DNA from 3 places in the Brucella cytisi genome. Region 2 is predicted to be linked to each of the others. Evidence: predicted binding sites of a transcription regulator. Region 2 holds the regulator's gene; each other region holds the start of a gene.

Region 1 (10,700 bases), 160 kb from region 2:
TACATGATCGAAACCTCACTTCTGATGGTTGCACGAATGTTTCAATTGCTGGGGGGCTGGGCTGGGCTGGCGGTGTTTCAGCGCGCCGCCAGTGTGATGGAAAGTGTCGCTTGCTGATGCTGCGCTATGAGCGCCGAGGGTGATTCTTCCACATGGTCAATGGCAGCACAGGCCCGGCGAATGGCGCTGGCGGTTTCTTCGCTGACGCCAACCAACGGCAGCCGTACATCCGGTGACAGACCGCGCCGATGGTGCAAGGCGTACTTCACCGGAACGGGATTGGTATCTTGTTCCATGGCAGTCAGAAGAGGCTTCAATTTGAAGCCGAGCGTTCTGGCACCGCAGGCATCGGCTCGCTTACAGGCTTCGTAAAGTTTGACAGTGGTTGCTGGAAGCACATTCGAAATGACTGAAATCATTCCGTCTCCTCCCTCAAGATTGAAGGAAACCGCGGTCGCGTCATGTCCTGATAGTTGTATCAGCCGATCGCCCATACGACGAATGATGCGTTTGGGCCGGTCGAGTTCACCAGTCGCGTCCTTGATACCAATGACGGTCGGGATTTCACTCAGCCGTTCGATAGTTTCCAGAGAAAGATCGACGCCGGTTCGCTTCGGGACATTATAAAGGATGATTGGTATCTGAACATTGCGAGCCACGGCTTCGAAGTGGCGATACAAGCCTTCCTGAGACGGGCAGTTATAGTATGGCGTCACAATCAGGGCGGCGTCAGCACCGCAGGCAGCTGCAGCGCTCGTCAATGCAATTGTCGATAGAGTATCGTTGGTGCCTGTTCCTGCAACAACGGGTACACGTCCTGCAGAGACGTCAACACAGGTTTTGATGAGGCTGATCTTTTCCGCCGTATTGAGAGTTGGGGCCTCTCCGGTCGTGCCACAGGGAGAAAGAGCATGGATGCCTTCTCCAATCTGCCACTCCACCAACTCGGCGAAAGCCTTGTGCGCCACTTCTCCGTTTTCAAATGGGGTAACAAGAGCGGTTGTTACTCCGCGCAATCTGGTTCTGAGTTCGTCATAAGCCATTGTTCTGAATCTCCGTTACCCGAACCTTCGACCGCAAACGAACCTCGCATATGTCGCAGAAGCCATTCAGAACGCAGTCTTGCCGGGCGTGAACAAGCTATGAGTCCCGGCGTATAAATTCGAGATCGGGAACAGACCCGGAGTATTAGAAAGTCGTATATTGCCTCTGAGCATGATGTGACCGCGCTGGCCGTTATATAGCCACTAACGCTTTAATTCTCAGGTCCTTGCCCGCTCAGACAGAGGAGCATACGCAAAAAGCCGGGCACTGGGCCCGGCTTCCGATAACTCTCTTTGCCTGCCGCTTATTCAGCAGCCTCTGAACTGCGCTTGGGACGGCGTTCCAGCAGTTCCTTGAGGAAGTGGCCGGTGTAGGAGCGTTTTTCCTGCACGATGTCTTCCGGACGGCCCACGGCAACAATCTCGCCGCCGCCATCGCCACCTTCCGGTCCAAGGTCGATGACCCAGTCGGCAGTCTTGATGACTTCGAGATTATGCTCGATCACAACGACTGTGTTGCCCTGTTCCACCAGCTCGTGCAGCACTTCAAGCAGCTTCGCCACATCGTGGAAGTGCAGGCCGGTTGTTGGTTCGTCCAGAATATAGAGCGTGCGGCCCGTTGCGCGGCGTGACAGTTCCTTGGCAAGCTTCACGCGCTGTGCTTCCCCCCCCGAAAGCGTCGTCGCCTGCTGGCCGACCTTAATATAGCCGAGACCCACCTTGACGAGCGTTTCCATCTTGTCGCGAACGGCAGGCACGGCGGAGAAAAACTCCGCGCCTTCCTCGACTGTCATATCCAGCACATCGGCGATGGACTTGCCCTTGAACAGGACTTCCAGCGTTTCGCGGTTGTAGCGTTTGCCGTGACAGACATCACAAGTCACATAGACATCCGGCAGGAAGTGCATCTCGATCTTGATGACGCCATCGCCCTGACAGGCCTCGCAGCGTCCGCCCTTCACATTGAACGAGAAGCGGCCCGCCTGATAACCGCGCGCCTTGGCTTCCGGCAAACCCGCAAACCAGTCGCGGATCGGTGTGAAGGCGCCGGTATAGGTTGCCGGGTTGGAACGAGGCGTACGACCAATCGGCGACTGGTCGATATCGATCACCTTGTCGAGGAACTCCAGCCCCTCGATGCGGTCATGCTCCGCCGGATGTTCACGTGAACCCATGATGCGGCGCGAAGCGGCCTTGAACAGGGTTTCAATCAGAAAGGTGGACTTGCCGCCGCCTGAAACGCCGGTGACAGCGGTAAAGGTTCCTAGCGGAATATCCGCCGAGACATTTTTCAGATTGTTGCCCCGCGCGCCGACGACCTTGATGCGTTTGGACTTTGAAATCTTGCGACGTTCCGCCGGAACGGCAACTTCCATCGCGCCTGACAGATATTTGCCGGTCAGCGAGTTCGCATTGGACATCACGTCCTGCGGCGACCCTTGAGCGATGATCTTGCCGCCATGGACACCTGCCGCAGGGCCGATATCGACCACATAGTCGGCAGTCAGGATCGCATCTTCGTCATGCTCGACCACGATGACCGTGTTGCCGAGATCGCGCAGATGGCGCAGCGTGTCGAGGAGACGCGCATTATCACGCTGATGCAGGCCGATGGATGGTTCATCCAGCACGTAAAGCACGCCGGTCAGGCCGGAACCGATCTGCGAGGCAAGACGGATACGCTGGCTTTCACCGCCCGACAGCGTGCCGGAATTGCGCGCCAGCGTCAGATAGTCGAGGCCGACATCGTTGAGGAACTGCAGGCGCTCCCGGATTTCCTTGAGGATGCGGGCGGCAATCTCGCGCTGCTTGTCGTTAAAGCTGCTATCGATGTCGCGGAACCAGGCGTCGGCCTTGCGGATCGACATTTCCGTGATCTCGCCGACATGCTTCATGCCAACCTTGACCGCAAGCGCTTCCGGCTTCAGGCGGTAGCCGTTACAGGAAGGGCAGGGAGTCGAGGCCATGAAGCGCTCGATATCTTCGCGCGACCAGGCAGAGTCGGTTTCCTTCCAGCGGCGCTCCAGATTGGGGATCACGCCTTCAAAAGGCTTCGTCGTCTGGTAGGAACGCAGGCCGTCATCATACTGGAAGGTGATTTCCTTGCCCTTGGTGCCATAGAGAATGGCCTGCTGGGCTTCTTCCGAAAGATCAACCCAGCGCGCACCGATCTTGAAGCCATAGGCTTTGCCAAGCGCTTCCAGCGTCTGATTGTAATAGGGCGACGAAGACCGCGCCCATGGGGCAATCGCGCCGTCCTTCAATACTGCCGTTTCGTCGGGAACGATCAGGTTCGGATCAATGGCCTGCTGCGTGCCGAGACCATCACAGGTCGGGCAGGCGCCGAACGGGTTGTTGAACGAGAACAGGCGCGGTTCGATTTCTGGAATGGTGAAACCGGAAACCGGGCAGGCAAACTTTTCCGAAAACAGAATGCGCTCATGCGTTTCGTTGGCCGACTTGTTGGCACCACCACCTTCAGCCGTTTCTTCAGGCGGCAGCGGCTTATCAGCAAACTCGGCGACGGCCAGACCTTCGGCAAGCTTGAGGCAGGTTTCAAGACTGTCGGCGAGGCGGGTCGACAGGTCAGGCCGCACCACGACACGGTCGACTACGACATCGATGTCGTGCTTGTACTTCTTGTCCAGCGCCGGAACATCGGCGATTTCATAGAAGGTACCGTCCACCTTGACGCGCTGAAAGCCCTTCTTCTGAAGCTCTGCCAGCTCCTTCTTGTACTCGCCCTTGCGGCCACGAACGATGGGCGCGAGGATATAAAGGCGCGTGCCTTCTTCCAGCGCCATGACCCGATCAACCATCTGGCTGACGGTCTGGCTCTCGATGGGAAGGCCGGTTGCAGGCGAATAGGGCACGCCCACGCGCGCAAAGAGCAGGCGCATGTAATCGTAGATTTCGGTGACGGTGCCGACCGTCGAACGCGGATTGCGGCTCGTCGTCTTCTGCTCGATGGAAATGGCAGGAGAGAGGCCGTCGATCTGGTCGACATCCGGCTTCTGCATCATTTCGAGGAACTGGCGCGCATAGGCCGAAAGACTTTCGACATAACGGCGCTGGCCTTCCGCATAGATCGTATCAAAGGCAAGCGAGGATTTGCCCGAGCCGGAAAGCCCTGTCATCACGATCAGCTTGTCGCGAGGCAGATCGAGATCGACATTTTTCAGATTGTGTTCGCGCGCGCCACGTATGGAAATGAATTTCTGATCGCTCATTCCGCGTCCTGCCTGCTCATGATGCCATGGATAACGGGCGCCGAATGGTAAAACACGTCGCGCCGGTGTCTAATATGGGGTGAAACCCTCCAATAAGAAGGGGGCTCCGGTCATTCATCGGTGCACTCTTATCATTAGAACAAATATCGAACAACCAGCCTTCTGATAGGCGATACGAAATGTGAACGCAAGAGCGTTGACTGTCACTCCTGACAGGAGCAGACTACCCTTACTCGCTGATAGCGGAGAGGTGCCGCGGTGGGATGACACGGCATCGGCAAGAGGTCCGCAGGAGGCGGGGAGACCCAGTAGGGAGGTAAAGGAGCATGAGTCCACCTGACTACAGTGCCTAGCTTTCACAGAGATGAAAGCACAATCCGTTTCGGTTGCGGCAGCATCTTTTCGCAAGGAATGATGCCTCGTTGATCGAAAGTGTGATTGCCGACAATTTGAATTTGCGCGGAATGCAAATGGCCGTGCGCCTTTGTGATCCGAAAAGACCTGCCGACGAATTAATGTCGACACATGAGCATTGCTCAAACCCCAAGCCCTGCGCGCCAAAGATACAGTGAGCGGCAGGGCTTTTCCTTGGAAGCTGATCCCGTTTGCCAAGCGCAGGCAGCTATTGCTTTATGACGGTAGTCGGCAAGGCTGTTTTGAAATTAAGGCAGATGCAGTTTCAGCCTCTGAAATGAGGAAAACTGCACTATCAGCGCGGTAAACGGTGCAAAAACCCACTGAAATTTATGGCGAACACAAGGCTTTTTAATGTTGGAAGGTTGCATTTTGAACAAAACAAGAACATAAACTCTGTGGACATTGAAGAATTCACCGGCCCGGATTGAGCACGCTTTGAGCCAGTCCTGTAAGGTGAACATATGAGTTTGTGGTGATGGCGCATTGTTGCGCCTGATCTTTCATTTGAAAAGTGCCTCTTGTCCGCGCGAAGCAGTGCGGAAAGAGTGTGCATGCAAGACCCGGAGTAATTTTCGATGGCTGGTAGCGTCAATAAAGTCATTCTGGTCGGCAATCTTGGTGCCGATCCGGAAATTCGTCGTCTGAATTCCGGCGACGTGGTTGCCAATCTGCGCATTGCAACGTCGGAAAGCTGGCGCGATCGCCAGAGCGGCGAACGCAAAGACCGCACCGAATGGCACAGCGTTGTCATCTTCAATGAGAACCTCGCCAAGGTTGCGGAACAGTATCTGAAGAAGGGCGCCAAGGTTTACATCGAAGGCGCGCTCCAGACCCGCAAGTGGCAGGATCAGAACGGCAATGACCGTTATTCGACGGAAGTCGTGCTGCAGAAGTTCCGTGGTGAACTGCAGATGCTCGATAGCCGTGGTGAAGGCGGCGGTGAAGGCCGTTCGTTCGGCGGCGGTGGCGGCAACCGCAACCAGATGTCTGACTATTCTGGTGGCGGCGGTGATTTCGGCTCGTCCGGCCCATCCAATCAGGGTGGCAGCAGCGGTGGCTTCTCGCGCGATCTGGACGACGAAATTCCATTCTGAGAACGGATATAATCCAGTTTATAAGTTAAATTTGATAAGGCGCTGTTTTACAGCGCCTTTTTATTGGATCATACTTCCGATTCTCTAGGAAAATGATGTCTGATCGCGAGCTCGTCAGCGTGATTTGCCCTCAAATTTAACCTGCTCACCGTCTTCTTTGGTGAATGATGCGACCGGATTTTCCAGAAGCGGCAGAACCAGCTCAGAGGGACGGCAAAGGCTGGTGCCGCGCGGCGTTTCGACGATGGGCCGGTTGATCAGAATTGGATGGGCCATCATGAAGTCGATCAGCTCGTCGTCAGTCCATTTCGGATCGGACAGCCCGAGTTCAGCATAGGGCGTGCCTTTTTCGCGCAGCAGTTCGCGTGGTGTCATGTTCATTGCCGCCAGCAGACCGACCAGACGTTCCCGCGTGGGTGGATTCTGCACATATTCGATAATGACGGGCTCTTCGCCACTCGCACGGATCATTGCCAGCGTGTTGCGCGAGGTGCCGCATTTTGGATTATGAAGAATGGTCACGGCCATCGGAGGTTTCCTGTCTGATTTGGAGGCGCTCAACGGCACCGCGTTCATAACAGCTTCGAGAGCAGTTCAGCGCTAGCATGCTTCAGTTCATGTCATTCATCTGCGGGTCACCGGGATACGTGTCGATAGAAAACTCCATATTATCCGCTGAAAACCGTGTCAGCGAATACTGGATCGGCACTCCATCGGTATTCACATTGATCGCCTTGGCCGTCAGTACAATGGCGCCGGGCGAAAGCTTCAAATGTTTCAGATCATCCGAATCCGCATGGCGGGCGGATATGATTGTCGATTTACGGAAGTAATCGGCAATACCTGCTTTTCGGAAAGCCTCGGTGATGGAACCGCTTTCCGCATAATCCTCGGCAATTTCGGGAAATTGTTCGGCACTGATCCAGAGCGTTGCGCGCGACACGGGGCGTCCGTCAGCGCTGTGCAAGGTTTCGAGCCGCAGGACAGGTGAACCAGGCTCTATCTCTAGCGCCTCGGCTATATCCGGAGAGGCAGGCGCTGTGCCGGAAGCGAGCAGCGCGCCCTTCATGTCGCGCACCTGCGAAGCGAGCGATTGCGAAATGCGGGTGCGACGTCCGATCTGGTAGGTGAGGCGCTTTGCATTGGCAACGAAGGTGCCGCGCCCTTGCTCGGCACGCAGCACGCCTTCCTGCGTCAGCGCGGCAATGGCGCTGCGCACCGTATGGCGATTGACTCCAAACCTGTCGGCAAGTTCCATCTCGGCGGGCATACGCGCACCGGACTGAAGCCTGCCAGCCCTGATCTCACCGCGTATCTCGTCGGCAATCTGCCTCCAGATCGCCACGCCGCTGTTTCTCTCAATTCGTCTGGTCTTTGTCATCAACTGTCATCGTCCTGTCATTGGCAGGGTGTAATCATTCTGGTATTGTATAGTTGTCTATATAACTAGACAATTTGAGAGATCAAGTCAACGGGAGTGCATCCCGAAAAACATGAAACGGTTTTCGGACAAGATGCGCCTCAAAACAAACTCCAGAGCGACGATCTGATGCAATCAGGTCAAAGCGCGCTCTGGAACTAACAGGGCAGGGAAGCTCATGTACGGTACGGAGCAAAGTGCGAAGGGAGGCGGAGCCGGTTCCGCCACTGAAAGCGGAACGGTGCCGGATGCAGTGCCAGATTCAGTTCAAGCCGCACGACAGGCAAGCATGGCAGTTCTTGCACGTGCAAGCGGCGAAGAGCTGCAAGCTTTCTGGCAGGCATGGTCCAACAAGCCGGAATTTGAAGTTCTGCGCGGACCGGAAACCGGTCTCGTAATGCTGCGTGGCCGCATTGGCGGCGGCGGCGCACCCTTCAATGTCGGCGAGGCAACGGTGACGCGCGCTACGGTGCGGCTCTCCGACGGTTCGGTCGGCCACTCTTATGCGCTCGGTCGCGATCAGGAAAAGGCGCGGCTTGCCGCTGTCTTTGATGCATTGTGGCTCGATGAAGGCCATCGCGATGCCGTGGAGGCACAAGTGCTGAATGTCTTGCGCAAGCGGCTGGACGATGCCGACGTCAAGCTGCGCGGCGAAGCCGCCGCTACCAAGGTCGATTTCTTCACAATGGTCCGGGGAGACAATTGATGCTTCCTTTTTCTCTCGAAAACAGCACTTCCTCCGCGTTTGAGGGTGGCTTTGCCGATCCGGTGACGAATGCGCAGTCGGCTTTTCATGCCGTCATGCACGCCATGGCTAATCCCGGTCGCATCTATCCTCTGGCTCGCGCAGCCACCCCACCGCAGCCGCTGACGCCTGAACTGGGCGTGATTGCAGCAACCCTGCTCGATCACGATGCGACTGTCTGGTGCGATGCAGCGATAGCAGTTGATGAAAGCGCAACCGCCTGGCTCACTTTCCACACGGGCGCGCCGCGTGTCGAAAGTGCGGATGCCGCACAATTCGCTCTGGCCAGCAATGTTTCGCTGCTGCCGTCTCTGGCAGGGTTTTCGCAGGGTGATGCCGAATTTCCCGACCGTTCGACAACCGTCGTTCTCGCTGTTGCGTCGCTGACAAGCGGACAGGACTTTGAGCTGAAAGGCCCCGGTATCGATGGCGAACGTGCACTTCAGGTTGAAGGCCTGCCGCAGGATTTCATCCAGCAATGGCGTGAGAACGGCGCACAATACCCGCTCGGCATTGATCTTGTTCTGGTCAGCGACGGCGCTGTTGCAGCGCTTCCCCGCACAACTCGCGTTTCCGCTCTGGAGGGCTGAAAATGTATGTTGCCGTAAAGGGTGGCGAAACGGCCATCCATAATGCACACCGTCTTCTCGATGATCGTCGTCGCGGCGATCGTTCGGTTCCGGCTCTGCGTCTCGACCAGATTGCCGAACAGCTGGCGCTGGCGGTTGATCGCGTCATGGCCGAAGGTTCGCTCTATGATCGCGAACTGGCGGCACTTGCTGTTCGTCAGTCGCGCGGCGATCTGATCGAGGCAATCTTTCTGGTGCGCGCCTACCGCACAACCTTGCCGCGTTTTGGCTATTCGCGGCCGATGGAAACCGCTGAAATGCTGATCGAACGCCGCATTTCTGCGACCTACAAGGATCTGCCGGGCGGTCAGTTGCTCGGACCGACCTTTGATTACACGCATCGTCTGCTCGACCCAGATCTGGCCGGTGATGTTGCCGTTCCGGAACCCGAAATGCGGGAAGCCGTGAAGGAAGAGACGCCGCGTGTAACCGATATTCTTGGTGCGGTTGGCATGATTGAGGATGATGGTTCCCTGCCGGAAGGTCACGAACCGGGCGACCTGACCCGCGAACCTTGGACATTCCCGATGGAGCGCGATCTGCGCCTTCAGGCATTGGCACGCGGTGATGAAGGTTTCCTGCTGGCACTCGGCTATTCCACCCAGCGCGGCTATGGCAATAACCATCCTTTCGTCGGCGAAATCCGCATTGGCGAAGTGGATGTCGAGTTCGATGTGCCCGAACTTGGTTTTGCCGTCTCGCTCGGTCGCGTGCAGCTGACCGAATGCCAGATGGTCAATCAGTTCAAGGGATCGGCCAAGCAGCCGCCGCAATTCACGCGCGGTTACGGTCTGGTGTTCGGCCAGAGCGAACGCAAGGCCATGTCCATGTCGCTCTGCGACCGTGCACTGCGCGTGCGGGAATTCGATGCGGATGTGACGGCACCTGCCGAGGACGAGGAATTCGTCATCTCGCATTCCGACAATGTGCAGGCGACGGGTTTCGTCGAGCATCTGAAACTGCCGCACTACGTGGATTTCCAGGCAGAACTCGATCTCATCCGCCGCATGCGTGCGGAATATGACCAAGCGCACAATGAGACTGAAGGCGTAACGAAGGAGGCCGCAGAATGAGCGATCTGGCCAATTATAACTTCGCCTATCTGGACGAACAGACCAAGCGGATGATCCGCCGCGCCATCCTGAAGGCCATCGCAATACCGGGCTATCAGGTGCCTTTTGCCAGCCGTGAAATGCCGATGCCTTATGGATGGGGCACCGGCGGCGTGCAGGTGACGGCTGCCATTCTGGGGCCGGATGATGTGCTGAAGGTCATCGATCAGGGTGCCGACGACACGACCAATGCCGTTTCTATCCGCGCCTTCTTCCAGAAGACTGCCGATGTCGCCGTCACCACCCATACGGGCGAGGCGACCATCATCCAGACCCGCCACCGTATCCCGGAATATCCGCTGACCGAGGGGCAGGTGATTGTCTATCAGGTGCCGATCCCCGAGCCACTACGTTTTTTGGAGCCACGCGAAACCGAAACCCGCAAGATGCACGCGCTCGCCGAATATGGCCTCATGCATGTGAAGCTTTACGAGGACATTGCGCGTCACGGTCATATCGCCAAGACCTACGATTATCCGGTGATGATCGAAGGGCGCTATGTGATGGCGCCTTCGCCGACGCCGAAATTCGACAATCCGAAAATGCATATGTCTCCGGCATTGCAGCTGTTCGGTGCCGGTCGCGAAAAGCGCATCTATGCCGTCCCACCTTATACGCAGGTGGTCAGCCTCGATTTCGAGGATCATCCGTTCGAAGTGCAGAAGTTCAAGGAACCCTGTGCGCTATGCGGCGCGAAGGGCGTCTATCTGGATGAAGTCGTGCTCGATGATCGCGGCGGCTCGATGTTCGTCTGCTCCGACACTGATTTTTGCGAAGACCGTCAGGCCAACGGCCATTTCGGTCATCTGGCTGCAAACAAGGAGGCTGCGGAATGAACAGCAAACCCCTGCTGAGAGTAAACAGCCTGTCGAAGTTTTACGGCAATCGCCGTGGCTGTGCAGACATTTCTTTCAATCTGTGGCCAGGCGAAGTGCTGGCCATTGTGGGTGAATCCGGCTCCGGCAAAACGACGCTCCTGAACAGTCTGGCAACCCGTCTGGAGCCGACTT
Region 2 (10,700 bases):
CGTGCCGCAATGCAAATGTTCTTGAGTGCCTACATGCAATGAGACCTTGCATATAGGGCTGGCTTGAGGTTATCCCCTGACTGGCTCTATCTATGAAAGCCGAGCTTAGATTTATACTTGAAGGGTTTCCAATGCTCGACAGCCTGCGTTCTGCCGCTCAATCCTGGGTCGCCAAACTTTTGCTTGGCCTGCTTGTACTGAGCTTTGCGATCTGGGGCATCTCCGATGTCTTTCGCGGCGGCCTGTCAGGCAATGCCGCTTTGACGGCTGGCGGTTCCGAAGTAAGCGCCACTGATTATCGTTTCGCCTATGAACAGCAGATGATGCGTTTGTCCCAACAGTTTCGCCAGCGTCTGACGCGCGAACAGGCAAAAACGCTCGGTGTCGAAAATCAGGTACTCGCCCAGCTCGCAGCCGGTGTGGTTCTGGATGAAGGTGCGCGCAACATGCAGCTCGGCCTTTCCAAGGACGGAATTGCTCGACTGACCGGTGAAGATCCGGCTTTCCATGACGCAAGCGGCAACTTCAATCGTGCACAGTTCGATGCAGTGCTTCGTCAATCTGGCATTCGTGCTCAGGATTATCTCGACAACCGCGCGAAAGTGGCTCGCCGCCAGCAGATCGTGGAAGCTGCAACGGACGGCATCAAGCTTCCGAATACAGCGTTGAAGGCGCTGGCTCTATATCAAGGTGAAACCCGCAGCGTTGACTATGTGACCATTCAGGCTGAAAAGGCCGATGCTGTCCCTGCCCCGTCCGAAGATGCGCTCAAGACCTATTTTGACGCGCACAAGGATGATTACAAGGCACCGGAGTACCGGAAAATAACCTATGTGAAGCTGGAGCCGACTGATATTGCAGATCCGTCTGCCGTCACGCAGGACGAAATCAACGAATATTACGAAAAGAACAAGGACCGCTTCAGCACGATCGAAAAGCGTACTATTGAGCAGTTGAGCTTTGCCGATGACGCCGCAGCTGAAGCTGCCCAGCAGAAAATTGCCGCTGGAACAAGCTTCATCGATATCGGCAAGGAACAGGGCAAAACAGAAGACGACCTGAAGCTTGGCACGTTTGAGAAATCCGCCATTCCTGATCAGGCCGTTGCCGATGCAGCTTTTGCACTGGCAGAGAATGGCATGAGCCCGGTGGTGAAGGGTGGCTTTGGTCCGGTTATCCTGCGCGTGACGCAGATCGAACCGGCTCATGTGAAGCCACAAGCCGAAGTTGAAGGCGAAATTCGCACCACGCTTGCCAACAATATCGCAGCAAGCAGCATCAGCGGCATTCATGACTCTTATGAGCAGGACCGTTCCGACGGCGCATCTATGGCTGATGTGGCAAAGAAGCTAAGCCTCAAGTCCGTCACCGTCGAAGCCGTCGACGCCGAGGGCAACGATCCTTCTGGTAATCCTGTGCAGCTGCCAAACTCCGAAGCGCTGCTTTCCGCTGCCTTCCAGGCCGACCAGGGTTTTGACAACGACGCCCTGACCATGGGCAATATCGGCTATCTCTGGTATCAGGTTGACGGTATAACTCCGGCACGCGACCGTACGCTCGACGAAATCAAGGACAAGGTTGCAGCGGCGTGGAAGGGCGAAGAAGCAGTCAAGCGCCTCAACCAGCACATAGACGATTTGAAGAAGCGTCTCGACGGCGGCGCGACACTCGACGCAATCGCTGCAGAGCTGGGCGTCGAAAAGCAGACCAAGCGTGGTATTGTCCGCACGACCAACGATGCCGATATCGGAACCGCAGCAGCGGCGCAGATTTTCCGGGGAGCAAATGGTTTCACTGGTGGCGCTGCTGCACCTTCGGACGATGCTCAGATTCTGTTCAAGGTTGTTGAAGTGACAGAACCTGCCGGAGCTGGCCCGGAAGCTATTCCGGAACAGCAGCAAAAATATCTGGCGACATCGCTCTCGGATGATGTTCTCGAACAGCTCGTCGGCGAATTGCAGAAGCAGTATCCTGTTCAGATAAACCAGACCGTCATCAACAACGCTCTGGCGTTTTAAGGACGGTGGGCATCCAAAATGGCTGATCTAAAACCCTATATCGCGAAAGCTGCATCAGGCGAGCCGCTTTCGTTTGAGGATTCCAGAGCCGCCTTCGATATCATGATGTCAGGACAGGCAACGCCGTCGCAGATCGGCGGACTGTTGATGGCGTTGCGCGTGCGCGGTGAAACAGTACCGGAAATCGCCGGTGCCGTTGCTTCCATGCGCTCGCGTATGCTGGGAGTTTCCGCTCCCAACAATGCCATCGATATTGTTGGCACTGGTGGCGATCAGTCGGGTTCATACAATGTCTCCAGCTGCTCGGCGTTTGTTGTTGCTGGAGCTGGCGTTCCTGTAGCAAAACATGGCAACCGCGCCCTCTCCTCCCGCTCTGGTGCAGCCGATGCACTCGCCGCGCTCGGCATCAATATCGAGGCCGACGCGAGCATCATCGGTCGCAGCATCACAGAAGCTGGCCTCGGCTTCATGTTTGCACCGATGCACCATTCCGCCATGCGCCATGTCGGCCCCTCCCGCGTAGAACTCGGCACCCGCACCATCTTCAATCTGCTTGGCCCTCTCTCCAATCCGGCTAGTGTCAAGCGTCAGCTTGTGGGGGTATTCGCACCACAATGGCTTGTGCCGCTGGCTGAAGTGCTCAAGGAACTGGGTTCCGAAGCGGCCTGGGTTGTCTACGGTGACGGCCTCGACGAGATGACTACTGCGGGAACGACACAAGTTGCCGCCCTCGAAAACGGTCAAATCCGCACCTTTGAAATCACGCCGGAAGAAGTTGGATTGCGTCGTTGCGATCCGGCCGAACTGAAAGGTGGCGAGGCTTCGGTAAATGCCAAGGCTCTGCTGGGCGTGCTTGAAGGCGAGAAAAATGCCTATCGAGATATTGTCCTGCTCAATTCAGGCGCGGCACTTGTGATAGCTGGCAAGGCGAAAGATCTCAAAGAGGGCATCGCACTCGCGGCGCAATCTATCGACAGCGGTGCAGCACTTGATGTTTTGCAGAAAGTGATTGCTGTTTCGAATGACAAGGCCGCCTGACGGAAAGGATCAAGTCATGTCCACCGACATTCTGCGCAAAATCGAGGCTTACAAGCGCGAAGAAATCGCTGCTGCAAAAGCCGAGCGCACCGTCGCTGATTTGAAGGCACACGCACAGGATCAGGAAGCGCCGCGTGGTTTTCTCAAAGCGCTGGAGGCAAAACGCGCCGCCGGTGAATTCGCGCTGATTGCTGAAATCAAGAAGGCAAGCCCATCGAAGGGCTTGATCCGTGCTGATTTCGATCCGCCTGCACTTGCAAAAGCCTATGAAGCTGGTGGCGCTGCATGTCTTTCAGTGCTGACTGACACACCTTCCTTTCAGGGAGCGCCGGAATTTCTGACGGCAGCTCGCAACGCTTGCAGTCTCCCGGCACTGCGCAAGGATTTTCTGTTCGATACCTATCAGGTACACGAAGCCCGTAGTTGGGGTGCAGATTGCATTCTGATCATTCTTGCAAGCGTCGACGATGATCTTGCAACGGCGTTGGAAGAAACCGCGTTCGAGCTTGGCATGGATGCACTCATCGAAGTGCATGACGAAGCCGAGATGGAACGCGCACTAAAGCTTTCATCGCGTCTGCTCGGCGTCAACAATCGCAATTTGCGTACATTTGAGGTCGATCTGGCCGTTTCGGAACGGCTGTCGAAGATGGCGCCAGCCGATCGCGTTCTGGTCGGTGAAAGCGGCATATTCACACACGAAGATTGCCTGCGTCTGAAAAAGTCTGGAATCGGGACATTCCTCATCGGAGAGAGCCTCATGCGGCAGGCCGATGTTGCAGCAGCTACCCGTGAACTGCTGTCTGGCAAGGCTTGACTGATGATGTCCAAACTCACCCATATTGACCAGACCGGCGCTGCCAATATGGTGGATGTTGGTGCCAAGGACGAGACTGAACGACAGGCTGTGGCCGAAGGCTCGGTCAGAATGAAGCCGGAAACGCTGTCGCTCATTCTGGAAGGCAACGCTGCTAAGGGTGACGTCATTGGCGCCGCGCGTCTGGCTGGCATCATGGCGGCTAAAAGGACCGCCGATCTGATTCCCCTCTGCCATCCACTGATGCTGACCAAAGTAGCTGTCGAAATCGAGCCGGATCAGACATTGCCCGGTTTTCGCGTTCGTGCGCTGGCCAAGCTCAAGGGGCGCACCGGCGTGGAAATGGAAGCCCTCACCGCCGTTTCTGTCACATGTCTTACGATCTATGACATGGCCAAAGCCGTCGACAAACATATGGAGATCGGCGGCATCCGCGTTACCGAAAAGAGCGGCGGTAAATCAGGTGACTGGACAGCATAAACCGCTAGACTTTGCTCTGGATCAACTCATCTGGACAGATTCTGTGGTCTAGACGGGTCAACAATTCAGTTCGAGAGGAAACGCCATGTCCCTTCTCCCGGTCGATGAAGCACTGGCCCGCATCCTGAAATCCGCAGAACCGCACGGCAAAGAGCAGGTCGCCTTGTCAGATGCAGGTGGGCGCGTGGTTGCAACACCTGTTTTGGCACATTTTCTGCAGCCGCCGTTCGACGGATCGGCCATGGACGGTTACGCCCTGATCGCGCCAGACAACATCTCTTATCCCGTCGAGTTCGACATCATCGGCGAGTCGGCTGCGGGAAATCGTTTCGAAGGTGAACCGGGAATTGGTCAGGCGGTCCGGATTTTCACCGGCGCGCCACTGCCCAAAGGCACGGATACGATCGTCATTCAGGAACACACTGAGCGCTCGGGTAACCGGCTAACCGTTCACGAAGGCATAGAACCGGGACGACATATACGCCGCGCAGGCCTCGATTTTTCACCCGATAACATCGTTATTCCGAGCGGGCGGGCGCTGGATGCTGCGGCCCTGTCGCTGGCAGCGGCCAGCGGCAATGCGAAAATCGACGTGTTTCAAAAGCCCCAAATAGCAATCATTGCGACCGGCGATGAACTGGTTCCACCGGGGGAAACACCCGGAAAAGACCAGATCGTTGCATCGAACAGCGTTGGAATCGCCGAGATAGTAAGACGAGCCGGCGGGGCGCCACATGATAAAGGGATCATTCCGGATGATCCTGCCAAAATCGAACGGGCAATAGCAGACAGCCTGCAAAGCGGCATCGACATTCTGGTGACGATCGGTGGCGCTTCCGTCGGTGACCGGGATTTTGTGCATGGAGCACTGCAGAAACAGGGCGTCAATCTCGACTTCTGGAAGATCGCCATGCGGCCCGGCAAGCCCCTGATGTATGGGCGCATCGAAGTGAACGGCAAGATCGTGCATGTCATCGGCCTGCCGGGTAATCCCGTCTCGAGCCTCGTCTGCAGCCTCGTTTTTCTCCGTCCGCTCGTCGCCAAGCTTGCCGGAATGAACCTCGATGCCGATATCCGACCTGCAAAGCTGGGCACTGACCTGCCTGCGAATGACCACCGCCGCGATTATATCCGGGCCACAATCGAATCAAACCCTGATGGAACGCTGACAGCCAAGCCATTTCCGGTCCAAGATTCGTCCATGCTTTCAGCTCTCGTCGGTTCAAAAGCGCTTCTCATCAGGGATGAAAACGCTCCTGCTGCCACTGTTGGCGATGATTGTCGCGTTCTCATGCTGTAGATCGAGCGCAATTCTCAGTGTCACTAAAGCTTGAGAAAACAGATCTAAATCATCATAAAATATATGTTATTCGAAGCAGCATCTGACACGCCTTGCCCGTGATGGTCTTGCCCTGAAATATTCCGTTCAATCTCACCCTGAGCGTTAATGGTTTTAAAACCATTGCAGAACAAGACTGGAACATATAGTGTTCGTTCTGGTTTTGTTTTTCTCGATTCTTGGCCGGGAGGGTGTCGCGCATGTTAACCCGTAAACAGCACGAGCTTCTGCTGTTCATTCATGAACGTCTAAAAGAAACGGGCATTCCCCCGTCTTTCGATGAAATGAAGGAAGCGCTCGATCTGGCTTCAAAATCGGGTATCCATCGTCTGATCACCGCCCTTGAGGAGCGTGGATTTATTCGCCGTCTGCCGAACAGGGCGCGTGCGCTTGAGGTGTTACGTCTGCCGGATTCCATCGCTCCGGGCCTCAATACACAAAAGAAGTTCGCTCCCAGCGTTATCGAAGGCAGCCTGGGCAAAACGCCTCCGCCACCGGCACGCCCCGCCCCCGTGGCTACCAATGACGACACGTCTGGAACTGTGTCCGTACCGGTCATGGGGCGAATTGCTGCGGGTGTACCGATTTCAGCAATCCAGAATCAGACACACTCCCTCAGCCTTCCGCCCGAAATGATCGGTGCGGGCGAGCATTACGCGCTTGAGGTCAGAGGTGATTCAATGATCGACGCCGGCATTTTCGACGGTGATACCGTCATCATTAAACGCGGTGATTCAGCAAACCCCGGCGAAATCGTGGTGGCACTTGTCGATGACGAGGAAGCGACTTTGAAGCGCTTTCGCCGCAAGGGTGCATCCATCGCTTTGGAAGCCGCAAATCCGGCATACGAAACCAGAATATTTGGCCCGGACCGCGTTCGTGTACAGGGCAAGCTTGTGGGCTTGATCCGCCGCTACTAGATCGTAGTGTAGCCGGTTTTGGAGATAAGCTCCGAGTTCAAACAATGGAGCGGCTCCAGTTAAGAACAGAAACGTGGAACCGCTCTTTATTTAGTTGCAGCGCGTTGGTTCATCGCTAACACCTGATGAACAAACTCCAGCATTTTGAGCGGAGTGGGATTTTGGCTTGTACTCGCGCTCGGACAAGCCACGTGCTGGACGCGAATGGATGCGGTGCAAATGCCAGGGGCGACTTGGCGCATCAATTGCATAGGTAATTCGGTCCTCCGGCTGCCATTTAGATGTTTGCTGGCTCATCCCGGGCTTTGCGACTTCGTAGATGTCGCCCGATACAGCTTTGAAAGATCGGTTTTGATCTGGCCTTTCTCCGAGCCTGATCTCGACTGCTCCCTTTAGTGCCAGTTCCTGCTTGCTGATACTCAGGATAGTGGAACGTTCGCACGCCAGATCTTTGCCGGAAACGGCGAGAATAACCACATCGCCGATATTGCAGGCTATTTCCAGCATCGCGACATCTGCGGTGTAGGCTAGTGTACGACCATCACACAGACTGATCGTGCAAAGTCCATCTTCGCATTCGAACCCGTCCCCATCAGTTCGCTTTTTGTTTATGCCGGATGGCGGCGCGATGAACTCTTCCACCAGATAAGTGGTTTTCCAATTGTCGATTGTGAACTGTGACTGTCGGCTTCGATTGACTGCGAACTTCCCGTCTGCGAGCCGAACACCCACCAGTTTGGCATCTTCCGAGATCACGATGTCAGGAAAAGGCTCTCTGACGAAAGCAGCAAACCCCAGAACGATGAAGGGCAGCGCCAACGCCTTCAATCTGGTCGACAGAACAACAACCAGAACGAGCGCAATGGCCCAGAGAACGATAGTGAGTGCGGGCATGGCCCCAGGATTGCCATCTGGTGACCACTTTGCAACAAAGGCAGCAATGTGCCTGACTGCAAAAATACCCCAGCCCATTATCTGCAAAGGCACCCAGTCCAGTTGCAATGGCATCAGCACAAGACCAAAGACGGCAAACGGCATCACGAGAAGAGCTATTACAGGCTCAGCGGACATTTCCTACCAAGCCGAACGGCGCTGTATTGTTGAAGTGATAAGCTGCAAAAATCCCGCTCGCCAGTCCGGCAATGAGCGAAGTAGCCGCCGCCGCTGTGATCGGCTTCAGGATTTTTCCAGCGAAGCTATAGGCGGTCTTCCCACGTTTTTCCGTGCCAGCCTGCCTGATCGCGTTGCGCTCGCTCCACCAGGCATAACCGGCAATCAACGCAGCCGTAGCCGAAAAAGACATTTGAAAACTCGGTCCCAGTATCTCATGCGGCGAAATTGCAATCATAGCGATGGCCGCAATCGCCAGATTGCGCATACTGATGGCCGCTCGGTCTACCAGCAAAGCTCCGAGCATGACTGCAATCATCACATAGCTTCGTTGTGCTGCGACATCCGCACCTGACATGGCAAGATAGAAGGTACAACTCAACAGGGAGAGAAAGGCCGCATATTTCTTCACCGGATGCCGCACACTGAAAGCCGCAAATAGCGCGAAGACGGATCGCAACGTCAGCATGACAACGCCAGCGGCAAGCGCCATATGCAAGCCCGAGATCGACAGAATATGTGCGAGCCCCGCCTTGCGCAGGTCTTCATTGGTCCGCTCGCTGATCCCTGCACGCGTGCCTGCCACAAGCGCCGAAGCAACACTGCCGTCCTCGCCACCGATCACTTCCTCGATTCGTTCAGACACCCGCACGCGCAACATGGCGATCCACTGGGAGATTTCCGCTGTGACTTCATCTGGCTCAGGTGCTGTCGCCACTTTGGGTGTTCCGAGAAAGAAGCCATTGGCACCGATACCATTGAAATAGGCATGAAACGAGAAATCGTAGTTACCCGGGCGAACCGGACCCGACGGAATACGCAATCGCACGAAACCTGCCAGTCCGCTGCCAATGCTCGTTGATGCCGGTATGTCCCGCGCATTGACACGAATGCGTTTCGGTGGAAAACGGAGTTTTGGACGCTCTGTCTGGAGCACATCAAGTGTTATCCGCCAGCTGCCATTGTCCTGATATTCAAGAGCGACAACCCGACCGTTACACGTGTTGCCACGTCAGAGCCCAGCATCGGCGTGGCACGACGTTCCGTTTCCCATTTGCCGACCACAAACCCCGCCAGCAGAGCGATTGCCAATGTCACGCCTTGCGCAGCGGCGAATTGCTTGCGCGTCGCAATTCGCAAGATAGTGGCTATACAGAGCATGGATAAAAGCGGTATCCATGCCGGTTCGAATGAGAGTGAGAAATAGATGATTGCGCCAACACCGGCAAAAACCGGCAGCAGAAGAAAAAATACACCGCGTCCCGCTTCAGTTTCGACCGCAGCATTGAACTGTCGACCTGTGATCGACGGTATAGACAGAAGTCGTTCACGCAAGCTCGGCGCGGGAGGCTTGACCGGCAGTGGATTTACCGGAATCTCGACATCGTTTGGAGGCCAGACCTCTGGCAACAAAGCGCTCACGAAGCCGTCGGGCATGCTTTTCACAAGCGCCCGTTCGTTTGCATCGCTCGCTTCCCTGATGCCTGTCATGCCCCCGCCTGACCGCAAAAGTTGGCCCAACCGCCGGAATACCCTGAAAGAACGACGGCACATTCGCGCGAAAGGGATGCGAGGCCCTTGCGCACATAGCTGCCTATGCTACATGAACCGCAGCCGAAATCGAGTGGGTTCGCATAACGAACCCCGATTACCTGCCGGGCATTCTCGCGCAGGCATTGGAATTCAAGTTCGCGCCTGTATCTCCGGCATTTGCCGCTGCTCTAGAAAGGCGCACGACATAGTGGAGCTATCATGTCGAAACCGGTCATTACCCGTTTTGCCCCCTCGCCCACGGGGTATCTGCACATTGGTGGTGCGCGCACTGCCTTGTTCAACTGGCTTTATGCCAAGCACAGCGGTGGCAAGATGCTGCTGCGCATCGAAGACACCGACCGGGAACGTTCCACCGACGCCGCGACGGCTGCCATTCTTGATGGCTTGACCTGGCTTGGTCTGGATTGGGACGGCGATGCCATCTCTCAGTTCGAGCGCGCGCCTCGCCATCGCGAAGTCGCGGTAGAGCTCGTCGCTCTCGGCAAGGCATATTATTGCTATGCAACACCAGAAGAACTGGCCGAAATGCGCGAGAAAGCACGCGAAGAAGGCCGTCCGCCGCGCTATGACGGTCGCTGGCGTGATCGCGATCCGTCAGAAGCGCCTGCAGGCGTAAAGCCGGTCATCCGGATCAAGGCACCGCAGGAAGGCGAAACCCTCGTGCAGGACGCTGTGCAGGGCGATGTGCGCTTCCCCAACAAAGACCTGGACGATTTCATCATTCTGCGTTCCGATGGTACGCCGACTTACATGCATGCAGTCGTTGTTGATGATCACGACATGGGCGTGACGCATATCATTCGCGGCGACGATCATCTGACCAATGCTGCACGGCAGACAGTCATCTATGATGCAATGGGTTGGGACGTGCCGCAAATGTCGCATATCCCCCTCATTCATGGTGCGGACGGTGCAAAACTCTCCAAGCGTCATGGCGCTTTGGGTGTGGATGCCTACCGTGCGATGGGTTATTTGCCTGCTGCTCTGCGCAATTATCTTGTACGTCTCGGCTGGAGCCACGGCGACGACGAAATCATGTCGACCGAACAGATGATCGAATGGTTCGATGTGAAGGATATCAACAAGGGGGCAGCTCGCTTCGATTTTCAGAAGCTTGAGGCAATCAATGGCGTCTATATGCGCGCCAGTGACGATAAGGCGCTTTATGATGCGCTTATCGCTGTTCTGCCGGAGATCGAGGGTGGCAAGGAAATTGCCGACGCTCTCGACGACAAGCGAAGCGCACAATTGCTTGCCGCTATGCCGGGCTTGAAGGACCGTGCCAAAACTTTGGTGGAACTGGCTGATAGTTCGAAATTCATCTTTGCTGCCCGTCCGCTTGATCTTGACGAAAAGGCAGCTTCTCTCCTGAACGACGAAGGCCGGGCAGTGCTCAAATCCGTACTCCCTGATCTGGAAGCAGC
Region 3 (10,700 bases), on a different contig from region 2:
TTCGGATGCGCTGAAAGCCATCCAGAAGTGCAAGTAATCCTCGCGATCGGACAACTTTCAAAGCCGGGCTTGCGCCCGGCTTTTTCTTTTGCAGCCTTGCTCCCCGCCGTCATGCATAGCAGACCGGATTTCATGTGGCCGGATTTCATGTGGGATGACGAATGCGATATTGTGTGCTAAGAGCGCGCGCAACAGGGGTCGCAAAGCCAAGTGACGGACCCTATTTATCCATGCATTCGGGCCAGATTATCTGGCGAAGCTTATCGACGCGCTTCAGCCGTCGTCTCCAACAGTTGAAAACAGATGTCCATTTCGTTCGACCTTACCATTGATGATACGCGCGACCAGCTTGCCCGCCATGCGCGCGCCAGCCTGGAGGCAAAGCCGTCGCTCATCGGCATGTCGCGCGAGGAAATGGCCGAAGCGCTGATCAAGGCCGGTGTGCCCGAGCGTCAGGTGAAGATGCGCATCAGCCAGCTCTGGCATTGGCTCTATGTGCGCGGCGTTTCCGATTTCGCCGACATGCGCAATATTTCCAAGGATTTGCGCGCCATGCTGGCGCAGCATTTCACCATTGCGCGGCCTGAAGTGGTCGAAGAACAGATTTCGCAGGACGGCACCCGCAAATGGCTGTTCCGTTTTCCGCCGCGCGGCGCAGGCCGTCCGGTCGAAATCGAAAGCGTCTACATTCCCGAAGAAGGCCGTGGCACGCTCTGCGTTTCCTCTCAGGTCGGCTGCACGCTGACCTGCTCGTTTTGCCATACCGGCACGCAGAAGCTGGTGCGCAATCTGACCTCTGAAGAAATTCTGGCGCAGCTTTTGACCGCCCGCGACCGGCTCGGCGATTTCCCGGACAAGGATACGCCCGACGGCGCCATGGTTCCCGCCGAAGGTCGCAAGATCACCAATATCGTGATGATGGGCATGGGCGAGCCGCTCTATAATTTCGAGGAAGTGAAGAAGGCTCTGCTGATCGCCTCCGATGGCGACGGCCTGTCTCTCTCCAAGCGCCGCATCACGCTTTCGACCTCCGGCGTCGTGCCGGAAATCTATCGCACCGGTGACGAGATCGGCGTCATGCTCGCCATTTCGCTGCATGCCGTGCGCGACGAACTGCGTGACATTCTGGTGCCGATCAACAAGAAGTATCCGCTAGAACAGCTCATCAAGGCCTGCCGCGAATATCCGGGCCTGTCCAACGCCAAGCGCATCACCTTCGAATATGTGATGCTGAAGGACATCAATGACAGCCTTGAGGATGCCAAGCTGCTGGTGAAGCTTTTGCAGGGCATTCCGGCCAAGATCAATCTGATCCCGTTCAACCCGTGGCCTGGCACCAATTACCAGTGTTCGGAATGGGAGCAGATCGAGAAATTTGCCGATTATGTGAACGCAGCTGGCTATGCATCGCCGATCCGCACCCCGCGCGGTCGCGACATTCTCGCGGCCTGCGGCCAGCTTAAGTCGGAATCGGAGCGCATGCGCAAGAGCGAGCGCCTTGCACTCGAAGCCATGATGATTGCCGGGCATGGTGAATAACGGGGTGAATAAACCGATGGGTGAGCGCGCTTGAACGATACTTTCGATTACATAACGCGCTTCGCCATCGTGGTATTCGGCTATTGCTGCGGTGTATTGACGGCAGGCTGGTTTCTCGCCGCCATCCTTTTCCGCACCCTCGGGATCGATTCCTTCATGAATGATTTCGTCATGATGGCAAGCGATGCGGATGCCGGTTCGCTCTTTGCAGCCACCAGCTTCTGGAGCGCCGTCTTCGTTGGCGGTTTTGCCATTGCAGCCATGGCTGGCGGATTCAGCTTTGTGCCCGCACTCATCCTCATCATTCTGGCTGAAGCGCGCGGTTACAAATCGTCCCTGTTCTATTGCGTTGCGGGCGCCCTGATCGGGCTTGCCGCCGCAGGCGCATCGCTTCCATTCAGCGATGGCCGGAGCGTGCCGGAAAGCTCGCTCTGGATCGCAGCCATTGCAGGTGCCGGCGTCGTCGGCAGCTTCGTCTACTGGCTGCTGGCAGGGCGCAATGCCGGACGGCTTTTATCCCGGCCGGCTGAATAAGGATTTACTTTGCCTGTGCTGTGATGATCTTCAGCGCGAAGGCCGAGAATACGCCCGCAAACATCCAGTCCACGATGCGCGTCACGGTCGGGTTCTTTTTCAGGAGCCCGGCGAAACGATCTGCCGCCACGACCATCGGAATGGTGAAGGGCAGCGCCATCGGAATGAACGACAGGCCGAGGAAGAACAATTTACCCATGGCATGCGGGTCATGCGCGGAGACGAACTGCGGCAGGAAAGTCATGTTGAACAGGATGATCTTCGGGTTCAGAAGGTTGATGCCAAGACCGGTCAGCCAGTTCTGGAACAGCGTATGCTTCTTGCCGCCATTCTTTTCCGGCGAGAAGGCCGATCCCTTGCGGATCGCCTGTACGGCCAGCCAGACCAGATAGCCCGCGCCCACCACTTTCAGCGCCGTAAAGGCTGCGGGAGACGCCAGAATCAGCGCCGAAAGGCCGAGCGCCACCATGGTTGTGTGAATGACGATGCCGGTGCTGGCGCCAGCCATGCAGGCAAAACCTGCGGCCTTGCCTTCGGACAGGGCGCGCCCGACGAAAAGCGTCATGTCGGGGCCGGGCGTGATGGAAAGGATCGCGGTTGCTATCGCGAACTGGACAAAAATCGTCCATTCGGGAATGAAGGTCAGGTTTGTCAGAAAAGACATCGAAATGTGCTCCAGGAGATGGCGCACGCTAGAATAATTTCCGGGCAAATGAAACAGTGGAATGGAGACAGAAATGCTGCTGATCGTGGGGACCGTCCGCCTGCCGCCGGAAAACCTCGCCAAAGCGCGTGAAGCCATGCAGCGCATGATCTCCGCCAGTCGGGCGGAGGATGGCTGTGTGGACTATGGCTATGCCGCAGATATTCTCGAACCGGGTCTCATCCATGTGAAGGAGATGTGGCGCGACCGTGCTTCGCTCGACCGGCATTTTGCCTCCGCCCATATTGCCGAATGGCGTGCGGCCTGGCCTGGGCTTGGTATTGGCGACCGCAATCTCGTTGTTTATGAAGTTGGCGAACCACAGATCACGTAATACCAAAACTCGATGAGTTTGACTCATCGAGTTTTGGTTAAGCCCGTGCGGCGACTGAGCATTTTCAGGGCGTGATGCGTTAGCATCTCAGCGCCCTGGTATAATCCGCATGAGTTTTCGCGATAAGTCTCGGCTTGCACGCGGCTTGGCAACTGCTAAAAGAACTACGGACAAATTTTGGGCGCCGCTCTGGAGCGCCTGATGAGACGGAAGTTTATTATGAGCAAGTGGAAAGACGTTAAGAAAGTCGTTCTCGCCTATTCGGGCGGCCTCGACACCTCGATCATCCTGAAGTGGCTTCAGACGGAACTCGGCGCAGAAGTTGTGACCTTCACTGCCGATCTCGGTCAGGGCGAAGAACTTGAGCCAGCCCGCAAGAAAGCGGAAATGCTGGGCATCAAGGAAATCTTCATCGAGGACGTGCGCGAAGAATTCGTGCGCGATTTCGTTTTCCCGATGTTCCGCGCCAATGCCGTCTATGAAGGCGTCTATCTGCTCGGCACCTCGATTGCCCGTCCGCTGATCTCCAAGCACCTGATCGAAATAGCCAGGAAGACCGGCGCCGACGCAATCGCGCACGGCGCGACCGGCAAGGGCAACGACCAGGTTCGTTTCGAGCTTTCGGCCTATGCGCTGAACCCGGACATCAAGATCATCGCCCCATGGCGCGACTGGTCGTTCAAGAGCCGCACGCATCTGCTCGAATTCGCTGAACAGCACCAGATCCCGGTTGCGAAAGACAAGAAGGGCGAAGCGCCGTTCTCCGTCGACGCCAACCTGCTGCACTCCTCGTCCGAGGGCAAGGTTCTGGAAGATCCGGCTGTCGAGGCACCGGAATATGTACATATGCGCACCATTTCGCCGGAAACTGCGCCCGACAAGGCAACGACCATCAAGATCGGCTTTGAAAAAGGTGATGCCGTTTCAATCAATGGCGAGCGCCTGTCGCCTGCGACGCTTCTTGCCAAGCTCAACGACTATGGCCGCGACAATGGCATCGGTCGTCTCGACCTCGTGGAAAACCGCTTCGTCGGCATGAAGTCGCGCGGCGTCTACGAAACGCCGGGCGGCACGATCCTGCTGGCAGCACACCGCGCCATCGAATCGATCACGCTCGACCGCGGTGCGGCGCACCTGAAAGATGAGCTGATGCCGCGCTATGCGGAACTGATCTATTACGGCTTCTGGTTCTCGCCGGAACGCGAAATGCTGCAGGCGGCAATCGATCACAGCCAGCGCCATGTCGAAGGCGAAGTCACGCTCAAGCTCTACAAGGGCAATGTGATGGTGATCGGCCGTGAATCGGACAAGTCGCTTTATTCCGACAAGCTCGTCACCTTCGAAGACGATCAGGGTGCTTACGACCAGAAGGACGCCGCAGGCTTCATCAAACTCAATGCACTGCGCCTGCGCACGCTTGCTGCGCGCGATCGCAAATAAGCATATCCAATCCGGACAAAAGCCCGCCTTCCGGCGGGCTTTTGTTTTTAGAGCGGGACGTGAATTTTGTCTTTCTATCCGGCCCTGCCTGTCTGCATTCTGCTCGGCATCTATCTACTGATCCGCTGCATACCCATTCTGTGGAAAATGATCATGCCGGATGTCCGCCACCAATTTGCGGGTAACGCCCGGCCACATATCTTTCATTTGCCGAAAGCCGGGCGCTACGCGATCAGCATCGTGTTTCCGCCGTTTACCGTTCTCACCGGAACAGCCTATTTCTCAACGCAGTTCGCGATCAAGGCGCGCGCATCTGGCGCCCTGATTGCCTATCATTCCACAAGCCGTTTTCTGTTGAGCGTCCGGCGGACGGACATGCGCGGCAATGCTTCTCACGCTTTGGGTTATTTCGACTGCACGACACCCGGCGACTACGAAATCACCTGCCTGACGCCTGAAAACATCAAGGCGAATTTCCGGCTGGAAATAACGCCCCATATTTCTTTCCTGAAACTCGCGCCCGCCATCGCAGGGACTATTCTTGCCGCTGGAATGAGTGTGGGCGGGACGATTGTCTTTGTGCTCTGGATGACCGGCAGGATCGCATGAGATCAAGCGGCGTGTCTTATACCCGCCAGCATCTTTTCCTCGCCGGGACGCAAGGTCAGCACCCGCACGCCATTTGAGGTGACTGCGACAGTATGCTCAAACTGCGCTGACAGTTTTCCGTCACGCGTCACCACCGTCCAGCCGTCCTTTTCGGTCTTCACCTTGGCCGTTCCCTGATTGAGCATCGGCTCGATGGTGAACACCATGCCTTCGCGGAGACGAACGCCGGTGCCCGGCTTGCCGAAATGCAGAACCTGCGGTTCCTCGTGCATCTCGCGACCGATACCGTGGCCGCAATATTCCCGCACGATGCTGTAGTCATGCCGCTTGGCGTGACGCTCAATGGCATGGCCGATATCGCCCAGCGTCGCGCCGGGTCGCACGGCGGCAATCCCCTTCCACAACGCCTCATAGGTCACACGGACCAGCCGCGAGGCAAAGGGAGCAACGTCACCGACCATGTAGGTCTTGCTGGAATCGGCGATATAGCCGTCCTTTTCCAGCGTGATATCGAAGTTGATGATCTCGCCGTTTTCAATGATCTCGTCATCCGACGGCATGCCGTGGCAGACGACTTCGTTCCTGGAACTGTTCAGCACATAGGGATAGTCATATTGCCCCTTGCTGGCAGGCCGCGCCTGCAATTCGCGGGTAATATAATCCTCGACCAGATCGTTGACCTGCATCGTGGTCATGCCCGCCAGCGGCGTGCGGTCGAGAAGCGCAAAAACGGAGGCGAGCAGCGCGCCGGATGCCGCCATCTTTTCCACTTCGGCAGGGGTTTTGGTCATGACGACTGCACAGTAAGAACGGGCAGAACCGGCAGCTCGACCTGTGCTGCGCGCAACTGCATCTGCACGATCTCGTTGAACGACAGGTCGGGATGGGCTTGTGCCAGCATGCCGATCTTCATCCAGTATTCAGCCTGCGCATTGATCGAACGGCACATGACGTCACTCGCCTTGCGCAGTTCCTCATGCAGTTCATCGCCGATTTTCACGATACCCATAGCATTGTCCAGACCATATAGTTCATATACGGATCATATATAAACCGTATATATCTATCGATCAAGCTCTCCACTGTTCCTGCTCAAGCAATCAAAGTCATTTGCATTTAGTATGGCGCCATACTATAAGTCGCCGTATGGAAATAATCGAGCAAAAGCACCACGCCCTTCTGAGCGAAATGGAACGCCGGCACAGCCCGTCCACCGACGCGCTGAAAGCCTGCTTTGAAGTTTTGTCACTTGCTGCGGCCATTGACCGGGATTGCGCCAACCGGCTTGCACCGCACAAGCTTTCGGAAGGCAAGTTCGTCCTGCTGTTTCTGCTGCACAATGCGCCCGACGGCCTCTCGCCGCACGAGCTTTCAGAACGCGCAGGTGTCACGCGCGCCACCATCACCGGCCTGCTCGATGGGCTGGAGCGTGATGGTTTCCTCAAGCGCCATGCAGACACGCAGGATCGCCGCAAGCTGACTGTCCGGCTGACATCCGAAGGGGGGCTGCTGGCGCAACAGCTTTTCGAACAACATACCGCATGGATTGCAAGCCTGATGAGCGATCTCTCGTCAGGCGAACAGCAGCTTCTCAGCACCTTGCTGCGCCGCATCTGGAGCCGCACCGATGCCGGTCGCTCTTTCAAGATCAATGAGACCCTAAGGGATATGACATGACCTATTACCTCGCCGAGCTTTATTCCCCGAAATCGAGCTGGCACGCGCTTGATGCTCAAGGCAGGCAGGCCTTCTTTGAGAAAGTCGGCGCGGGTATGGGCGGGCTTGGCGCGCTCGGTATCGAGGCTTTGGCATTAGGTCCCGTCGACGCGACAAAGTCTTTTGCGCCCAGCCAGAGTTTCTTCGCCATTTGGCGTTTCCCGGATGAAGCAGCTCTCGACATGCTGATTGCCGGAATCACCGCCACCGGCTGGCATGATTATTTCGACACGATCAATGCGGCTGGTGCAGGCACCGACCTTCCCGGCCATCTAGCGCAACTGGCAGGCGTGCCTTTCAGGGACGCCGCCTAATCCAAAACCACTATCACGATGATAGAGCGTATCCCGAAAAGTGTGAAACGCCTACGCAAGGAAATCAGTCCGCTGGACTGATTTCTGATCCCGCTTGACTCTTGCCTCGCTCGATTCAATACTAGAACATATAGAGAACAAAAAGATGGAATCTAGACGTGAGCGGCATCGACATCGCGGCGCTGCGGCGCATGGTTACGACCATTGAAGGCAACGATCCGCAAGGCAGTTTTGCAAATCAGGGGCAAACGGGCTTCGGGCGGGCGCGCAGTTTCACGCTCGGCCTTGCCGGAGCGGATGCCGCCTTTCCGCATGGCCTTGCAGGTGATGCGCTGCATGAGGTTTTTGCCGAAAACCCCGGCGCTCATATGGCCGCAACCGGCTTTGCGCTCGCCTTTGCCGCCCGTGCGGCAGAGCCTCGTCGCCCGATTATCTGGATCGAGGAAGAAAGCGCTGCAAGTGAATATGGCGGGCTTTATCCGCCGGGACTTCATGCCTTCGGGATCGATCCGTCGCGACTTCTGATGGTGCGCTGCCCCACGGCACAGGATGTGCTGAAAGCAGCAAACGATGCGCTGGAAGCCGGAACCGGCGGCAAGGCCTCGCATCTTGTTTCCGGCGTCGTCGCCTCGGTGACAGGCCAGCCGAAATGCCTCGACCTGACCGCTTCGCGTCGTCTGCTTCTGGCAACCGAAACCGCGCAGTTGCCCGTCATCCTGCTCCGGAGCCACCGGACAGGCGTGCAGAGCGCTGCCGTCAGCCGCTGGCGGGTGGCGCCCGCGCCGTCCCGTTCAAGCGGAGCGAACGCACCCGGCAGACCTGTCTTTTCGGCGGTTCTGGAGCGCAATCGCCACGGCACATACGGGCAATGGATCATGGAATGGAACAATGAAACCCAGGAATTTGGTGCTAACGAACGGGATGGCAGAACGTCTGTTTCTCGCCCTCTGGTTTCCGTTTCTGCCGACCGACCGGCTTCGCAGCAGCGTTCCGCCTGACGGCAAACCGCGCCTGCCTTTGGTTGTGACCGAACGCACGGCCAATGCGCTGCGCCTGACAGCAGTGGATGCCGGAGCGGCAAAGCTCGGCCTTTTTCCCGGTATGGCACTGACGGATGCGCGCGCCCGCGTGGAACGGCTTGAAGTGGCAACGGCAGCACCGGAACATGATGCGGCATTGCTCAAGCGTCTTGCCCATTGGTGCGAGCGCTACACGCCGCTTGTCGCCTTCGATGAACCGCATGGGCTGATGCTCGACATAACCGGCTGCGCGCATCTTTTTGGCGGGCTCGAAGCCATGCGTGCCGATGCAATCCGGCGTCTGGAACGAGCCGGGCTTGGCGTACAGGCGGCGGTTGCCGATAACAGTTTTGCCGCGCGGCTTCTGGCACGGGGAACGAAGGGCGGCGTTTTCAGCAGGGCGGAGGCCGACCGGCTGCTTCCCCGCCTGCCGCTCTCCGCGCTTGAACTGGCGCAAGCTGCCGAAACCGGCCTCAAGCGCGCCGGATTGAAACGCATCGGCGATGTGATGGGGCTTCCGCGCGCCGCACTCACCGCCCGCTTCGGCACCGATCTTGCCACCAGGCTCGACCGGCTGGCGCGGCAAGAACGCGCACCGATTTCCCCCTTGCGCATTATGCCGCTCAGTGCCGTCGAGCGCCGCCTGTCAGAGCCGGTTACCGCAATGGAACTGGTCGAACGCATCTTGCAGGAACTGGCGCAGGAGCTTTTTACGCAGCTTGAACCGGAGGGAAAAGGCGCGCTTCTGATTGAGTCCTCCTTCTTCCGTGTCGATGGCGAAGTGCGTCATATCCACATCGAAACCGGCCAGCCCTTGCGCAGCGACAAGGTTTTCCTGCGCCTTGCGCGTGAAAGGCTCAACGCCTTGACCGACCCGCTCGACGCCGGTTTCGGCTTCGACATGATCCGGCTGGCAGCGCTGAGCAGTGCGGCAATCGCCCAGCGCCAGACGGGGCTCGACCAGCATGAGGAAGATGAAGCGGGGTTTAGTCAGCTTGTCGACCGGCTTTCGGCGCGGCTTGGACAGAACCGCGTTCTCGTTTCCTTTTCGCGCAAAACGCATATTCCTGAACGGGCCTTCGGCCTGCGCCCTGCCCTGCACTCGGATGGCAAAGGCGAAGCCGATTACGAAAACACAGCAGCGCTTCCCGGCGACCCGCCAGCGCGCCCCATAAAACTGTTTCGCCCGCCGCAGTTGATCGAAAGCGTGGCGGAAGTGCCCGACAGTCCGCCTTCGTTTTTCCTGTGGCGGCGGGTGCGCCATCATGTGCGCCTTGCCGAGGGGCCGGAAAGGATCGAACCGGAATGGTGGCTCGCAATCGGTCACACGGTTCCGGAGCTGCGCGATTATTACCGGGTGGAAGACGAGAATGGCCAGCGCTTCTGGATTTTTCGCGAAGGCCTTTATGACGGCGCCAATCATCCACGCTGGTTTCTGCATGGACTGTTTGCGTGATGACTCATTATTTCGAAATGGCTGCCGCCAGCAATTTTTCCTTCCTGTGCGGCGCTTCGCATCCGCAGGAACTGGTAGCGCGTGCGCATGAGCTTGGCCTGTCCGGTATCGGCATTGCCGACCGCAACACGCTGGCCGGTGTGGTGCGGGCACATGCGGCATGGAAGGATTTTCGCGACAAGAGCGATTTCCAGCTTTTCATCGGCTGTCGCCTGTCTTTCACCGACGGCACGCCGGATATGGTCGTCTATCCGCGTGATCGCGCTGCCTATGGGCAATTGTGCCGCCTGCTGACGGAGGGCAAGGTACGCGCCGCCATCAAGGGCGAATGCCACCTCGAATGGAGCGACCTGCTGTTTCGCGCCCGGCAGTTCCAGATCGCGGTCTTTCCGCCTGAAGACGACAGGCCGGATTTTGCCGCACGCCTGACGGAGATTGCACAAGCTGCCCCCGGCTCGGTCTGGCTGATGCTCGCCATGCCGCATCAGGGCCATGACGGGCGCCGAGCCGAACGCATCACCCGTTTTGCAGCCGAAGCCAATGTGCCGCTGCTCGCCACCAATGACGTGCTTTATCATCATCCCGACCGCCGAGCGCTTCAGGACGTGCTGACGGCAACCCGCCACCACACAACTGTTTTCGCAGCCGGGCAGCTTCTCGAAAAGAATGCCGAACGCCACCTGAAACCACCAAAGGAAATGCTGCGACTGTTTCGCGACTACACTGAGGCCGTCGAAGCAACCGCCGATTTCGTCGCGCCCATCACCTTCCAGCTTGACGAGCTGAAATATGATTATCCCGACGAACCGGTGCCACCTGGCAAGACGCCGCAACAGCATCTGCATGATCTCACCTGGGCAGGTGCCGCCCGTCATTACGGCGCTAACAGCATCCCGCCGAAGGTGCAGGCGCTGATCCACAAGGAACTGGCGCTGATCGAAAAGCTGCAATATGCGGCTTACTTTCTCACGGTTTATGACATTGTGAGCTATGCCCGCCGAGAAGACATTCTGTGTCAGGGGCGCGGTTCGGCGGC

The links. Region 2 encodes LexA, which represses DNA repair genes until DNA is damaged. Its sites were predicted from a motif close to TGTTCNNNNTGTGTTCNG; they were not measured.
Positions count from the first base shown of each region.
Region 1: ssb (single-stranded DNA-binding protein) is a predicted target of LexA. The motif match lies at 5,060-5,077, and genes of this name have one in related genera.
Region 3: AAE521_RS13970 (ImuA family protein) is a predicted target of LexA. The motif match lies at 7,312-7,329, and genes of this name have one in related genera.

Region 1 covers NZ_JBCAUP010000002.1:253,891-264,590, reverse strand. Annotated here, with positions in the region: gene dapA (4-hydroxy-tetrahydrodipicolinate synthase) at 78-1,043, opposite strand; gene uvrA (excinuclease ABC subunit UvrA) at 1,349-4,273, opposite strand; gene ssb (single-stranded DNA-binding protein) at 5,266-5,784, shown strand; gene arsC (arsenate reductase (glutaredoxin)) at 5,899-6,312, opposite strand; gene phnF (phosphonate metabolism transcriptional regulator PhnF) at 6,395-7,168, opposite strand; gene phnG (phosphonate C-P lyase system protein PhnG) at 7,383-7,910, shown strand; gene phnH (phosphonate C-P lyase system protein PhnH) at 7,910-8,539, shown strand; gene AAE521_RS03435 (carbon-phosphorus lyase complex subunit) at 8,542-9,651, shown strand; gene AAE521_RS03430 (alpha-D-ribose 1-methylphosphonate 5-phosphate C-P-lyase PhnJ) at 9,648-10,526, shown strand; gene phnK (phosphonate C-P lyase system protein PhnK) at 10,523-10,700, shown strand, end outside.
Region 2 covers NZ_JBCAUP010000002.1:94,317-105,016, reverse strand. Annotated here, with positions in the region: gene AAE521_RS02740 (peptidyl-prolyl cis-trans isomerase) at 132-2,018, shown strand; gene trpD (anthranilate phosphoribosyltransferase) at 2,037-3,056, shown strand; gene trpC (indole-3-glycerol phosphate synthase TrpC) at 3,073-3,873, shown strand; gene moaC (cyclic pyranopterin monophosphate synthase MoaC) at 3,877-4,353, shown strand; gene AAE521_RS02720 (molybdopterin molybdotransferase MoeA) at 4,439-5,653, shown strand; gene lexA (transcriptional repressor LexA) at 5,893-6,612, shown strand; partial or broken gene AAE521_RS02710 (ComEC/Rec2 family competence protein) at 6,703-9,213, opposite strand; gene gltX (glutamate--tRNA ligase) at 9,475-10,700, shown strand, end outside.
Region 3 covers NZ_JBCAUP010000013.1:11,754-22,453, forward strand. Annotated here, with positions in the region: gene AAE521_RS13915 (invasion associated locus B family protein) at 1-37, shown strand, start outside; gene rlmN (dual-specificity RNA methyltransferase RlmN) at 304-1,539, shown strand; gene AAE521_RS13925 (hypothetical protein) at 1,570-2,073, shown strand; gene AAE521_RS13930 (LysE family translocator) at 2,078-2,737, opposite strand; gene AAE521_RS13935 (putative quinol monooxygenase) at 2,811-3,110, shown strand; gene AAE521_RS13940 (argininosuccinate synthase) at 3,330-4,550, shown strand; gene AAE521_RS13945 (hypothetical protein) at 4,617-5,159, shown strand; gene map (type I methionyl aminopeptidase) at 5,162-5,950, opposite strand; gene AAE521_RS13955 (ParD-like family protein) at 5,947-6,168, opposite strand; gene AAE521_RS13960 (MarR family winged helix-turn-helix transcriptional regulator) at 6,306-6,836, shown strand; gene AAE521_RS13965 (DUF6616 family protein) at 6,833-7,189, shown strand; gene AAE521_RS13970 (ImuA family protein) at 7,348-8,187, shown strand; gene AAE521_RS13975 (Y-family DNA polymerase) at 8,123-9,664, shown strand; gene AAE521_RS13980 (error-prone DNA polymerase) at 9,664-10,700, shown strand, end outside.